Regions from separate parts of the Pseudarthrobacter sp. LMD1-1-1.1 genome, predicted to be linked through region 1. Evidence: riboswitches for the same ligand, from Rfam matches in the RefSeq annotation. Region 1 holds a riboswitch; the other holds the start of a gene.
The links. A riboswitch is a leader RNA that binds a small molecule or an ion and turns the genes downstream of it on or off. The one in region 1 is predicted to bind glycine.

Region 1 (6,111 bases):
TCCGGAACAGCGACATGTCCAGCAGGGGGTATTCCAGGCGTTGCTGGCGGCGCACGAACACGATCCCCATGACCACGCCGAAGGCGATGCTGCCCAGCCCGGCCGTGCCCGGGCCTTCGGTGGCTACTGACTTGATGCCGTACACCACGGGCACCATGACCAGCATGGAGAGCAGGACGCTTGGGATATCCACCCTGCCCGGCGCGGGATCCTTTGATTCCGGAATGAAGGCCGGCCCCAGAGCCAGCAGGGGCAGCATGAGCGGCACGGCCACCAGGAAGACGGCGCCCCACCAGAAGTGCTCCACCAGCCATCCACCCAGGATGGGGCCCAGGGCGGCGCCGCCGGAGAATCCGGCCGCCCAGATGGCCACTGCAAGCCGCCGGCGGTTGGGTTCCGGGAATATATTGCGGATCAGCGACAGGGTGGACGGCATCAGCATGGCGCCGAAGAACCCGAGCGCCGCGCGGCCGGCGATCAGCCACTCCGGGGTGGGCGCGAAGGCTGTGGCGGCGGACAGTCCGGCGAAGCCCAGGCTGCCGATGACCAGCAGCCGCCGCCGCCCAATCCGGTCGCCGAGGCTTCCCATTGACACCAGCAGCCCGGCCAGGACCAGCGGATAGGAGTCCACGATCCACAGCAGCTGCAGGCCGGTCGGTTCCAGGGCGCGTGCGATGGCGGGCAGGGCAAACGTCAGGGCCGTGTTGTCCACTGCCACCAGCAGCACGGGAAACATCAGCAGCCCCAGCGCAAGCCAATCCCGCCACGGAGGCCGCGCGGCGGTGCTGTCCCGTTGGGTGGGGGCCGGGCTGATGGAAGTCGTCATGCAATAACTGTACCGTCTGGACGGTACAGTTTGAAAACGCGGGCATTCCTTCTTCCCTGCCGGTGAAGGGCATGATGGAAGGCATGCCCCGAAAGCCTGTAGCCCGTGATGCGGTCCTTGACGCCTTCGAGTCCCTGCTGATCGACGTGGGGGAGCGCGCTGCAACCCTCGACGCCGTAGCCCGGAAGGCCGGGGTGTCCAAAGGTGGCCTCCTCTATCACTTTCCCAACAAGGAAGCGCTCATCTCCGTGCTGCTTGACCGCCTGGAAGGCCTGGCCAAGGCGGACGCCGACGCGATGGCTTCGGCCAGCGAAGGTGCTGCCGCGTATTTCATCCGCTCCTCCGTCTGGGCGGATACTCCGCTTGACCGGGTCATCGTGGCTGCCACGCGGCTTGCCGAGGTGGCACATGAAGAGACCCGCCGCCGGTTCGCCGCCATCCAGCAGCGGTGGCTGGACGAGATCGCAGCAGATGTGGGGCACGGCCTGGCCAAGGCTGTCCTGTATATGGGTGACGGGTTGTACTTCAATGCCATGCTTTCCGTGGGCCCGGCGCCGGAAGGCGGAGCGGCCGCTGATGTGGAGGAACTCCTGGCTGCTTTGGAACGGCTCCGCAGGTAGTTTTCCATTTGCCGGGAGGGCTTGTGGCGTAGGACAATGGAGAGTTGTGAGGGCTGTCACCGGCCGTCAGCATCAACAAATGAATAGCCTTTGATCTGCGGCGGGAGAGTTCTGCCGGAAGTACAGGCAGGCGCCGTAGGAGCAAATCCTCCCCAGGAATCTCGCAGGCCCCTGTACCGCCGCGGCGAGGCACCTCTGGAAAGCAGCAGGCAGTTGTCCGGCCTCCCTTGGGGGAAGCGAGACGGCTGTTGTGCTCACCGACGGTGCAAGCGGGTCCTGCCCAGGCAGGCAACGCGGAAACTCTCAGGTCCAATACAGAGCGGGGAGGGACCCGAATAGCTGTGGCGTACCCTGCGCCGCCTGAATAAATGGAGTTCCTTCGTGTCGGTTACCCCAGCCTCCACCACCTTCGTAGACCGCCACATTGGTGCACGCCGCCAGGACGACGTCGACGCCATGCTCAAAGCCGTTGGTTACGGCACGGTCGATTCCCTGGTGGACACCGCCGTACCCAAAGTCATCCGCCAGGAAACAGCCCTCCGCCTGCAGGATGCCCTCAGCGAAGTTGAAGTCCTTGCGGAACTGCGCAGGCTCGCCGCCAAGAACAAGACCGCCGTGCAACTGATCGGCCAGGGCTACTACGACACCATCACCCCTGCTGTCATCCGCCGGAACATCCTCGAGGCCCCGGCCTGGTACACCGCCTACACCCCGTACCAGCCCGAGATTTCCCAGGGCCGGCTCGAGGCACTGCTGAATTTCCAGACCATGGTCCAGGACCTGGTGGGCCTGCCGATCGCCAACGCCTCGCTGCTGGATGAAGCCACCGCCGTGGCCGAGGCCGTGCTGCTGATGCGCCGCTCCAACAAGACCAAGCCTGCAGCGGACGGCAAGACTGTCCTGGACATCGACGTGCTGCCGCAGACCATCGCCATCGTCAAGGGCCGCGCCGAGGCGCTCGGCTTCGAAGTTGAGGTCGCCGACCTGTCCAACGGCCTGCCCGACGGCGACATCAACGGCATCGTGCTCCAGCAGCCCGGTGCCTCCGGGCGGGTCTGGGACCAGTCCGCCACTATTGCGGCGGCGAAGGAGCGCGGCGCACTGGTCACCGTGGCCGCTGACCTGCTTGCACTGACCCTGATCACTCCTCCGGGCGAGCAGGGCGCCGACATCGCCGTCGGCTCCACGCAGCGCTTCGGGGTGCCGTTGTTCTTCGGCGGCCCGCACGCCGCATACATGGCGGTCCGCAAGGGCCTGGAGCGGTCGCTGCCCGGCCGCCTGGTGGGTGTGTCAAAGGACGACGCAGGGGTTCCCGCGTACCGCCTGGCGCTGCAGACCCGCGAGCAGCACATCCGCCGCGAAAAGGCCACGTCCAACATCTGCACCGCGCAGGCCCTGCTGGCCATCGTTTCCTCGATGTACGCCGTCTACCACGGCCCCGACGGGCTGAAGGCGATTGCGGAAACGACGCACGGCCACGCCCGGGTGCTGGCGGCCTCGCTGGCGGCTGCCGGTGTGGAGGTGCTGCACACGAGCTTCTTCGACACCCTTACCGTCCGCGTCCCCGGACGCGCTGCCGCGCTTGTCGCCGATGCCGAAGCGCGCGGCATCAACCTGCGTTCCATCGACGCCGATACCGTGGGCATCTCGCTCGATGAAACCACGACGGCGGCCATCGTCGCCGACGTCGCGGACGTCTTTGGGGCCTCCGTTGCCGCGGCTGAAGGCTTCGGACTGGAGGCCGCCGTCGGACGTTCCTCCGACTACCTGCAGCACCCGGTGTTCAACACGCACCGGTCCGAAACCCAGCTGCTGCGCTACATCCGGAAGCTGTCGGACCGGGACCTGGCGCTGGACCGCACCATGATCCCGCTGGGCTCGTGCACCATGAAGCTGAACGCCACCGCCGAGATGGAAGCCATCTCCTGGCCGGAATTCGCCTCCATCCACCCCTTCGCCCCGGACTCCCAGACCGAAGGCTGGCGTGAACTGATTGCCGACCTGGAGGCGGACCTGACCGCGATCACCGGGTACGACCAGGTGTCCATCCAGCCCAATGCCGGATCCCAGGGCGAGCTCGCCGGCCTGCTGGCCATCCGCGGCTACCACCACTCCCGCGGCGAAGAGCAGCGCAACGTCTGCCTGATCCCCGCCTCCGCCCACGGCACCAACGCCGCCTCCGCCGTCCTGGCCGGCATGAAGGTCGTCGTCGTTGCCACGGCCGCTGACGGCACCATCAACCACGATGACCTGACGGCCAAGATCGAAGCGAACAAGGACGTCCTGTCCTGCATCATGATCACGTACCCGTCCACCCACGGCGTCTATGACGGGGACGTCCGTGAGGTCTGCGACGCCGTGCACGCGGCGGGCGGCCAGGTCTACATCGACGGCGCCAACCTGAACGCCCTGGTGGGACTGGCCCAGCCCGGCAAGTTCGGCGGCGACGTCTCCCACCTCAACCTCCACAAGACCTTCTGCATCCCCCACGGCGGCGGCGGACCCGGCGTCGGACCCGTGGCAGCCAAGGCCCACCTGGCGCCGTTCATGCCCGGCGACGCCAACAAGGCAGCGCATGAGGAAGGCCACGGGGTCGCGATCTCGGCTTCCCGCTTCGGTTCGGCCGGCGTCCTGCCGATCTCCTGGGCGTACGTGAAGCTCATGGGCGGGGAAGGGCTCACCGAGGCCACCAAGTCCGCGCTGCTGGCTGCCAATTACGTCGCAGCCCGGCTGAACGAGTACTTCCCGGTGCTCTACACCGGCGAAGGCGGCCTCGTGGCGCACGAATGCATCCTGGACCTGCGCGAACTGACCGCCAAGACCGGTGTCACGGCCGAGGATGTGGCCAAGCGCCTCATCGACTTCGGCTTCCACGCCCCCACCCTTGCGTTCCCGGTGGCAGGCACCCTGATGGTGGAGCCCACCGAGTCCGAGGACCTGGCCGAGATCGACCGCTTCATCGAAGCCATGATCACCATCCGCAAGGAAATCGACCAGGTGGCCAACGGCGACTTCGCCGTAGCGGACTCACCCCTGCGCCGCGCACCCCACACGGCAGCCGCCGTCGTCAGCTCCGACTGGGACCGTGCCTACCCGCGCGAGCAGGCCGCGTTCCCTGCCCACCACAAGCAGGACAAGTACTTCCCGCCGGTGGGCCGGATCGACGGCGCCGCCGGAGACCGGAACCTCATCTGCTCCTGCCCGCCGCTCGAAGAGTTCGAAAACTAAAGGACCGGCACCGTGACCGAGAAATACACCGCCCTTTACGACGAACATAAGAAGCTTGGCGCCTCCTTCACCGACTTCGGTGGCTGGCAGATGCCGCTCAAATACAGCTCCGAACTGGCTGAACACCATGCCGTCCGCAGCACCGCCGGCCTGTTCGACCTCTCCCACATGGGCGAAGTCTGGGTCACCGGGCCCCGGGCCGCCGCTTTCCTCGACTACGCCCTGGCGGGCAAGATCTCCGCCATGGCCGTGGGCAAGGCCAAGTACTCGCTGATCTGCAATGAGGACGGCGGCATCATCGACGACCTCATCGCCTACCGCCGTCCCGCCGCTGAAGACGGAATGGACGTCTTCCTGGTGGTGCCCAATGCGGGCAACGCCGCGGTGGTGGCGGCGGCCCTGCACGAACGGGCCGCAGGGTTCGACGTGCAGGTGGAGGACGCCTCGGCCCGGACATCGCTGATCGCAGTGCAGGGCCCCAAGGCCCAGGAACTCCTGCTTCGCCTGGTCCCGGCCGCACAGCACTCCCTGGTGACGGAGCTGAAGTACTACGCCGCCGTGGAGGTTCCGTTCCTGGTGGGCGGCGCCGGCAAGGAACTCCTACTCGCGCGTACCGGGTACACCGGTGAGGACGGGTTCGAGATCTTCGTGGACAACGCAGACGCCCCGGCACTGTGGCAGGCATTGGTCGCCATCGCCGACGACGGGGAGCTGACCCCGGCCGGCCTTGCCTCCCGCGACTCGCTTCGGCTGGAAGCGGGGATGCCGCTGTACGGCAACGAACTGTCCCTGCAGGGTGACCCGTTCGCTGCAGGCCTCGGCCCCGTCGTCGCGCTCTCCAAGGAAGGCGACTTTGTTGGCAAGGCTGCGCTGGCAGCAAAGAAGGAAGCCGGTGCCGGCACCACCTCCGGCCGCCGCCTCGTGGGGCTCAAAGGCAAAGGCCGCCGCGCCGGACGGGCACACTACCCCGTGCTCAAGGACGGCGCCCCGGTCGGGGAAGTCACCTCCGGCCAGCCCTCGCCCACCCTCGGCTACCCGATCGCCATGGCCTACGTCGACGTCGAGTACTCGGCACCCGGCACAGCCCTGGACATCGATCTCCGCGGCAAGGCAGAACCCTTCGAAGTTGTCGACCTCCCGTTCTACCGCCGCGCCGAGTAGTCCCTTGTTCCACCCCGTGGTCACCTTCGCGACGGCGGACCGGACATTTTCACGCGTGCGTTGGGCCCACGCCGTCAGGGTTCCCTGGCCGAGCTTGCGAGGCTAGGGAGACGGTGGGGAGCACGCTTTCGAAAAGTCCGGCTCCGCCGGCGCTCGTGGGCACGACGTTACCTGCTTGCCGCGTCGCCTTGGTGACGTGCTTGCGGAGTGGGCGGGCATCCGGCAGCGTGCGTCTAAGGGAGCGTCACGTCCGCGCAGCGGGCGTCTTCGCGACCG
Region 2 (6,111 bases), on a different contig from region 1:
CGGCCTTGGTTTCCGGCGTCACGGGGATGTGGTGGAACGGAACACCGTGCCACGCCGCAAGCGGTTCCAGGTCCGGATGGTTGGACACCACGGCGGCGATCTCCACGGGCAATTCACCATTGCGGGCGCGGAACAGGAGGTCGTTGAGGCAATGCTCATACTTGGAGACCATCACCAGGATGGGCTGCTTGCGTCCGTGGCGTTCCAGCCGCCAGTCCATCTGCCACTCCTGGGCCACCTGACCGAAACCGGCCCGGAGGCGGCCAAGGTCCAGCTCAACCTGCGAGGTGACGTGGATGCGCATGAAGAACCGCCCGCTCGCCCTGTCGCCGAACTGCTTGATGTCCACGATGTAGCATTCCTGTTCCAGCAGGTATGCCGCCACCGCCTGGACAATGCCAAGGGCATCCGGGCAGTGGAACGTCAGCACGAATTCCCGGCCCGTTTCCGGATCTGCCACTGCCTGCAGCTGCCCGGCTTCAGAAGTCCCAGGTTCGGATGCGCGCAGCCCGGAAGCGCGGAGCTCCTCAGCGATCACCGGTTGACCCGCTCTTCCCCCGCTTCTGCGGCGGCACCCGTACGGACAGCCTTGCCGGCTGCGGCGTCGGTGAAGTCCTGGTCCGCCTGCAGTTCAGCCTGGAACGTAGCGAAACGGGCCTGGTGTGCGGGGCGGCGGCGGAGGACGAACCATGCTGCGCCCAGCAGGATGAACCAAACCGGGGTGACCAGCAGGGCCACCAGGGTGTCCGGCTGGGTGGTGAGGGTCCAGATCACGAAGGCGAAGAAGGCGAAGACCACCCAGACCATGGCAACACCACCGGGCATTTTGAACTTCGATGCTTCATGCAGGTGCGGCCGGCGGCGGCGGAAGGCGATGTAGCTGGCCAGGATGATGGACCAGACAAAGACGAAGCAGACGGCGGAGACGGTGGTGACCATATCAAAGGCCTTGCCCACGTCCTGGCCCGCGTACATGAGGACGACGCCGGACAGCAGCAGCACGCAGGAGAGGAACAGTGCGTTCTGGGGCACCTTGCGCCGGGACAGTTTGCCAAAGACGTCGGGGGCGTCGCCTTCCTGGGCAAGGCCGAAGACCATGCGGGAGGTCGAGTAGATGCCCGAGTTCGCGGAGGACATCGCGGAGCTCAGCACCACGAGGTTGACCACGGTGGCCGCGGCGCCCAGGCCTGCCAGGGAGAACATGGCGATGAAGGGGCTGTGGCCGGCCCTGAACTCGGTCCAGGGGGTGACGGCCATCAGGATGATGAGGGCGCCAACGTAGAACAGGAGCACGCGGATGGGGATGGAGTTGATGGCCTTGGGCAGGTTCCGCTCCGGGTTCTTGGCCTCGGCCGCCGTGGTGCCCACCAGCTCGATGCCCACGAAGGCGAAGACGGCGATCTGGAAGCCGGCCACGAAGCCCATGAACTCGTTCGGGAAGAATCCGCCGTGGCTCCACAGGTTGGTGAAGGTGGCAGGGCCTGCGTCGGACTGGAAACCGGTGAAGATCATGAACAGGCCAACGATGATCAGTGCGGCAATGGCAACGATCTTGATGAGTGCGAACCAGAACTCCGTCTCGCCGAACGCCTTCACCGTGGTGAGGTTCAGCAGGAGCAGGATGGCCACGGTGGCCAGGCCGGGAATCCACAGGGGCACCCCGGGCCACAGTTCACGGGAGTAGCCGGCGATGGCGATGACATCGGCGATGCCGGTGATGACCCAGCAGAACCAGTAGGTCCAGCCCGTAAAGAAGCCGGCCCACGGACCCAGCAGGTCGGCGGCAAAGTCGCTGAAGGACTTGTAGTTGAGGTTGCTGAGCAGCAGTTCACCCATGGCACGCATGACGAAGAACAGCATGAAGCCGATGATCATGTACACGAAGATCACTGATGGGCCGGCCGCCGAGATGGTCTTGCCGGAGCCCATGAACAGGCCGGTGCCGATTGCACCGCCGATGGCGATCAGTTGGATGTGGCGGTTGCTGAGCTGCCGCTCCAGGTGCGGGGCTCCGCCGCCGGGGGACGTCGGGGAATGGGTCGTCATTGAGGAACTCCATCGTTCGAGCGGCACCCGGGGTGTCGCAAAGATTGGATTTCCTCCCCGCTCTGTCTGGGACCTGAGAGTTTCCACATGCCGAAATGGGCGTGCTTGCACCGTCGGTGAGCCAGGACAGGGCCCGGCTGCTTTCCAGAGTTGCCTCATCGCGGCGGTACGTGGGCCTGAGAGTTTCCTGGGGAGGGTTTGCTCCTACGGCGCCTGCTGAACGTACCGGCAGGGCTCTCCCGCCGCAGGTCAAAAGCGTTTGCTTGGTAATCAGTGTTCAGTTGTCAGAGGGCATCCATGCCAGGCGCAATAATGCGCAGAATGGACAGTGGGGCCTCCGGTGATCCCGGCCGGCGAACGGAGCGCCCAGCGTCTTTGGGCCAGTTCCGCTGTCCGGCCGGATCACGGGGTTCAGTGTGGCGTCCGTCACGAACAAAAGTCAAGCCCGGCGTTACGCCATCCACGTAACGCCCTTGAGCCCCAATTCATGACGGACTGATTTGCTCCCCGCTTCGCTTTGCCTGTAACCTGTGAGCCGAATCACCCACATTTCAATAAGCCTTTCGAGCTGTGGCGGGAGAGTTCTCCCGGCCATCACCGGGCAGGCGCCGTAGGAGCAAATCCTCCCCAGGAATCTCTCAGGCCCATGTACCGTCACGGCGAGGCGACTCTGGAAAGCAGTGCTGCTCCGGCAGCACTCACCGACGGTGCAAGCAGGCCCTGATGGGTTTGCGGAATCTCTCAGGTCCAATACAGAGCGGGGAGGGACCCGATCCATGCCGTGCCACCCGTGGCCGGCCAAACCTGGAGTTCCTCATGACGATTCAATCCCTTCCGTCTGCCTTTGCAGACCGGCATATCGGTGCACGCCGCCAGGCTGACGTGGACACCATGCTCAAGGCCGTTGGCTACGACAGCGTTGATGGACTGGTGGACATCGCCGTTCCCAACTCAATCCGCCAGTCCAAGCCCCTTGCGCTCAAAGACGCGCTGAGCGAGGTTGAGGTCCTTGCGGAGCTGCGCAGGCTCGCCGCCAAGAACAAGACGGCCGTGCAGATGATCGGCCAGGGCTACTACGACACCATCACGCCCGCCGTCATCCGCCGGAATGTCCTGGAGGCCCCGGCCTGGTACACCGCCTACACCCCGTACCAGCCCGAGATTTCCCAGGGCCGGCTTGAGGCGCTGCTGAACTTCCAGACCATGGTTCAGGACCTGGTGGGCCTGCCCATCGCCAACGCCTCCCTGCTCGATGAAGCCACGGCTGTTGCCGAAGCTGTCCTCATGATGCGACGCGCCAACAAGAACAAGGACGCCCGCGACGGCAAGACCGTCCTGGACGCAGACGTCCTGCCGCAGACCATCGCCATCGTCAAGGGCCGCGCCGAGGCGCTCGGCTTCGAGGTTGAGGTCGCCGACCTGTCCAAGGGACTCCCTGAAGGCGCGATCAACGGGATCGTGCTCCAGCAGCCCGGCGTCTCCGGCCGCGTCTTCAACCACGCCGGCGTCATTGCCGAGGCCAAGGAGCGCGGCGCGCTGGTCACGGTCGCCGCTGACCTGCTGGCATTGACCCTGATCACCCCTCCGGGCGAACAGGGTGCCGACATCGCCGTCGGCTCCACCCAGCGCTTCGGTGTCCCGCTGTTCTTCGGCGGCCCGCACGCCGCCTACATGGCCGTGGCCAAGGGCCTGGAGCGTTCCATGCCGGGCCGCCTGGTGGGCGTATCCAAGGACGACGCCGGCCTCCCGGCGTACCGCCTGGCGCTGCAGACCCGCGAGCAGCACATCCGCCGCGAAAAGGCGACATCCAACATCTGCACCGCGCAGGCCCTGCTGGCCATCGTCTCCTCCTTCTACGCCGTTTACCACGGCCCCGACGGGCTGAAGGCCATCGCCGAGCGCGTCCACAACAACGCCCGCGCCCTCGCCACCACGCTCCAGATCGCAGGCCGGGAACTGGCCGCCGAGGCGTTCTTCGATACGGTCACGGTCTCCGTCCCGGGCAAGGCCGCCAAGGTCATCACCGCTGCTGAAGCACGCGGCATCAACCTGCGCCACATCGACGCCGACACCATCGGCGTGTCCGTGGATGAAACCACGACGCCGGAAATCCTGTCCGCGATCGCCGTCGCCTTTGGAGCCGGCCCGGTAGTGGACGCTGAGGGCTTCGACCTGCCCGCAGAGGTGCTCCGCACCTCCGAGTACATGCAGCACCCGGTGTTCAACACCCACCGGTCCGAAACCCAGCTGCTGCGCTACATCCGCAGGCTGTCCGACCGGGACCTCGCACTGGACCGCACCATGATCCCGCTGGGCTCGTGCACCATGAAGCTGAACGCCACCGCCGAGATGGAGGCCATCTCCTGGCCGGAGTTCGCCTCCATCCACCCCTTCGCCCCGGACTCCCAGACCGAAGGCTGGCGTGAACTGATCAGCGGCCTGGAAGCCGACCTTGCGGAAATCACCGGCTACGACCAGGTGTCGCTGCAGCCGAACGCCGGTTCCCAGGGCGAGCTCGCCGGCCTGCTGGCCATCCGCGGCTACCACCGCGCCAACGGCGATACCCAGCGCAACGTGTGCCTGATCCCCGCTTCCGCCCACGGCACCAACGCCGCCTCTGCTGTCCTGGCCGGCATGAAGGTCGTCGTCGTTGCCACGGCCGCGGACGGCACGATCGACCACGAGGACCTGTACGCGAAAATCGAGGCGAACAAGGACGTCCTCTCGGCGATCATGATCACCTACCCGTCCACCCACGGCGTGTACGACGCGGACGTGACCGAGATCTGCGAGGCTGTGCACGCTGCCGGTGGCCAGGTCTACGTTGACGGTGCCAACCTGAACGCCCTGGTGGGACTGGCCCAGCCCGGCAAGTTCGGCGGCGACGTCTCCCACCTGAACCTGCACAAGACCTTCTGCATCCCGCACGGCGGCGGCGGACCCGGCGTCGGACCTGTTGCGGCCAAGGCCCATCTGGCGCCGTTCATGCCCGGCGACGCCAACAAGGCAGCGCATGAGGAAGGCCACGGCGTGGCCATCAGCGCCTCGAACTTCGGTTCCGCCGGTGTCCTGCCGATCTCCTGGGCGTACGTGAAGCTCATGGGTGGCGAGGGCCTGACCGAGGCCACCAAGGCAGCCCTGCTCGCAGCGAACTATGTTGCCGTGCGCCTGAACGAGTACTTCCCGGTGCTGTACACCGGTGAAGGCGGGCTCGTGGCGCACGAATGCATCCTGGACCTGCGCGACCTGACCGCCAGGACCGGCGTCACGGCCGAGGATGTGGCCAAGCGCCTCATCGACTTCGGCTTCCACGCCCCGACCCTGGCGTTCCCGGTGGCAGGCACCTTGATGGTGGAGCCCACGGAGTCCGAGGACCTGGCCGAGATCGACCGCTTCATCGAGGCCATGATCACTATCCGCAAGGAAATCGACCAGGTGGCCAACGGCGACTTCTCTGTCCAGGACTCCCCGCTGCGCAACGCACCCCACACCGCGTCCGCCGTCGTGAACTCCGAATGGACCCGCCAGTACAGCCGCGAGCAGGCCGTCTTCCCCGTCCACCACCTCAAGCAGGACAAGTACTTCCCGCCGGTGGGCCGGATCGACGGCGCCGCCGGAGACCGGAACCTCATCTGCTCCTGCCCGCCGCTCGAAGAGTTCGAAAACTAAGGATCCCCCATGACTGAGAACTACACGGCTCTTTACGAAGAGCACAAGAAGCTGGGCGCCTCCTTCACCGACTTCGGTGGCTGGCAGATGCCGCTCAAGTACAGCTCCGAACTGGCCGAGCACCACGCCGTCCGCAACGCCGCCGGCCTGTTCGACCTCTCCCACATGGGCGAAGTATGGGTCACCGGGCCCCAGGCCGGTGCCTTCCTTGACTACGCCTTGGTGGGCAAACTGTCCGCCATCGCGGACGGCAAGGCCAAGTACTCGCTGATCTGCAATGAAGACGGCGGCATCATCGACGACCTCATCACGTACCGTTTCGGCGATGAGAAGTACCTGGTGGTTCCCAACGCCGGCAACGCCCCCACCGTGGCGGCCGCCCTCGCCGAACGCGCT

Region 2: it holds a riboswitch for glycine, as region 1 does, so the genes downstream of both, cycA (D-serine/D-alanine/glycine transporter) here and gcvP (aminomethyl-transferring glycine dehydrogenase) in region 1, are expected to answer to the same signal.

The regions. Positions count from the first base shown of each region.
Region 1 covers NZ_JBEGHP010000027.1:29,724-35,834, forward strand. Annotated here, with positions in the region: gene MRBLMD1_RS21190 (MFS transporter) at 1-826, opposite strand, end outside; gene MRBLMD1_RS21195 (TetR/AcrR family transcriptional regulator) at 910-1,446, shown strand; glycine riboswitch at 1,538-1,635, shown strand; gene gcvP (aminomethyl-transferring glycine dehydrogenase) at 1,828-4,674, shown strand; gene gcvT (glycine cleavage system aminomethyltransferase GcvT) at 4,687-5,835, shown strand.
Region 2 covers NZ_JBEGHP010000012.1:699,050-705,160, reverse strand. Annotated here, with positions in the region: gene purU (formyltetrahydrofolate deformylase) at 1-469, opposite strand, end outside; gene cycA (D-serine/D-alanine/glycine transporter) at 535-2,046, opposite strand; glycine riboswitch at 2,201-2,298, opposite strand; glycine riboswitch at 2,611-2,710, shown strand; gene gcvP (aminomethyl-transferring glycine dehydrogenase) at 2,863-5,715, shown strand; gene gcvT (glycine cleavage system aminomethyltransferase GcvT) at 5,725-6,111, shown strand, end outside.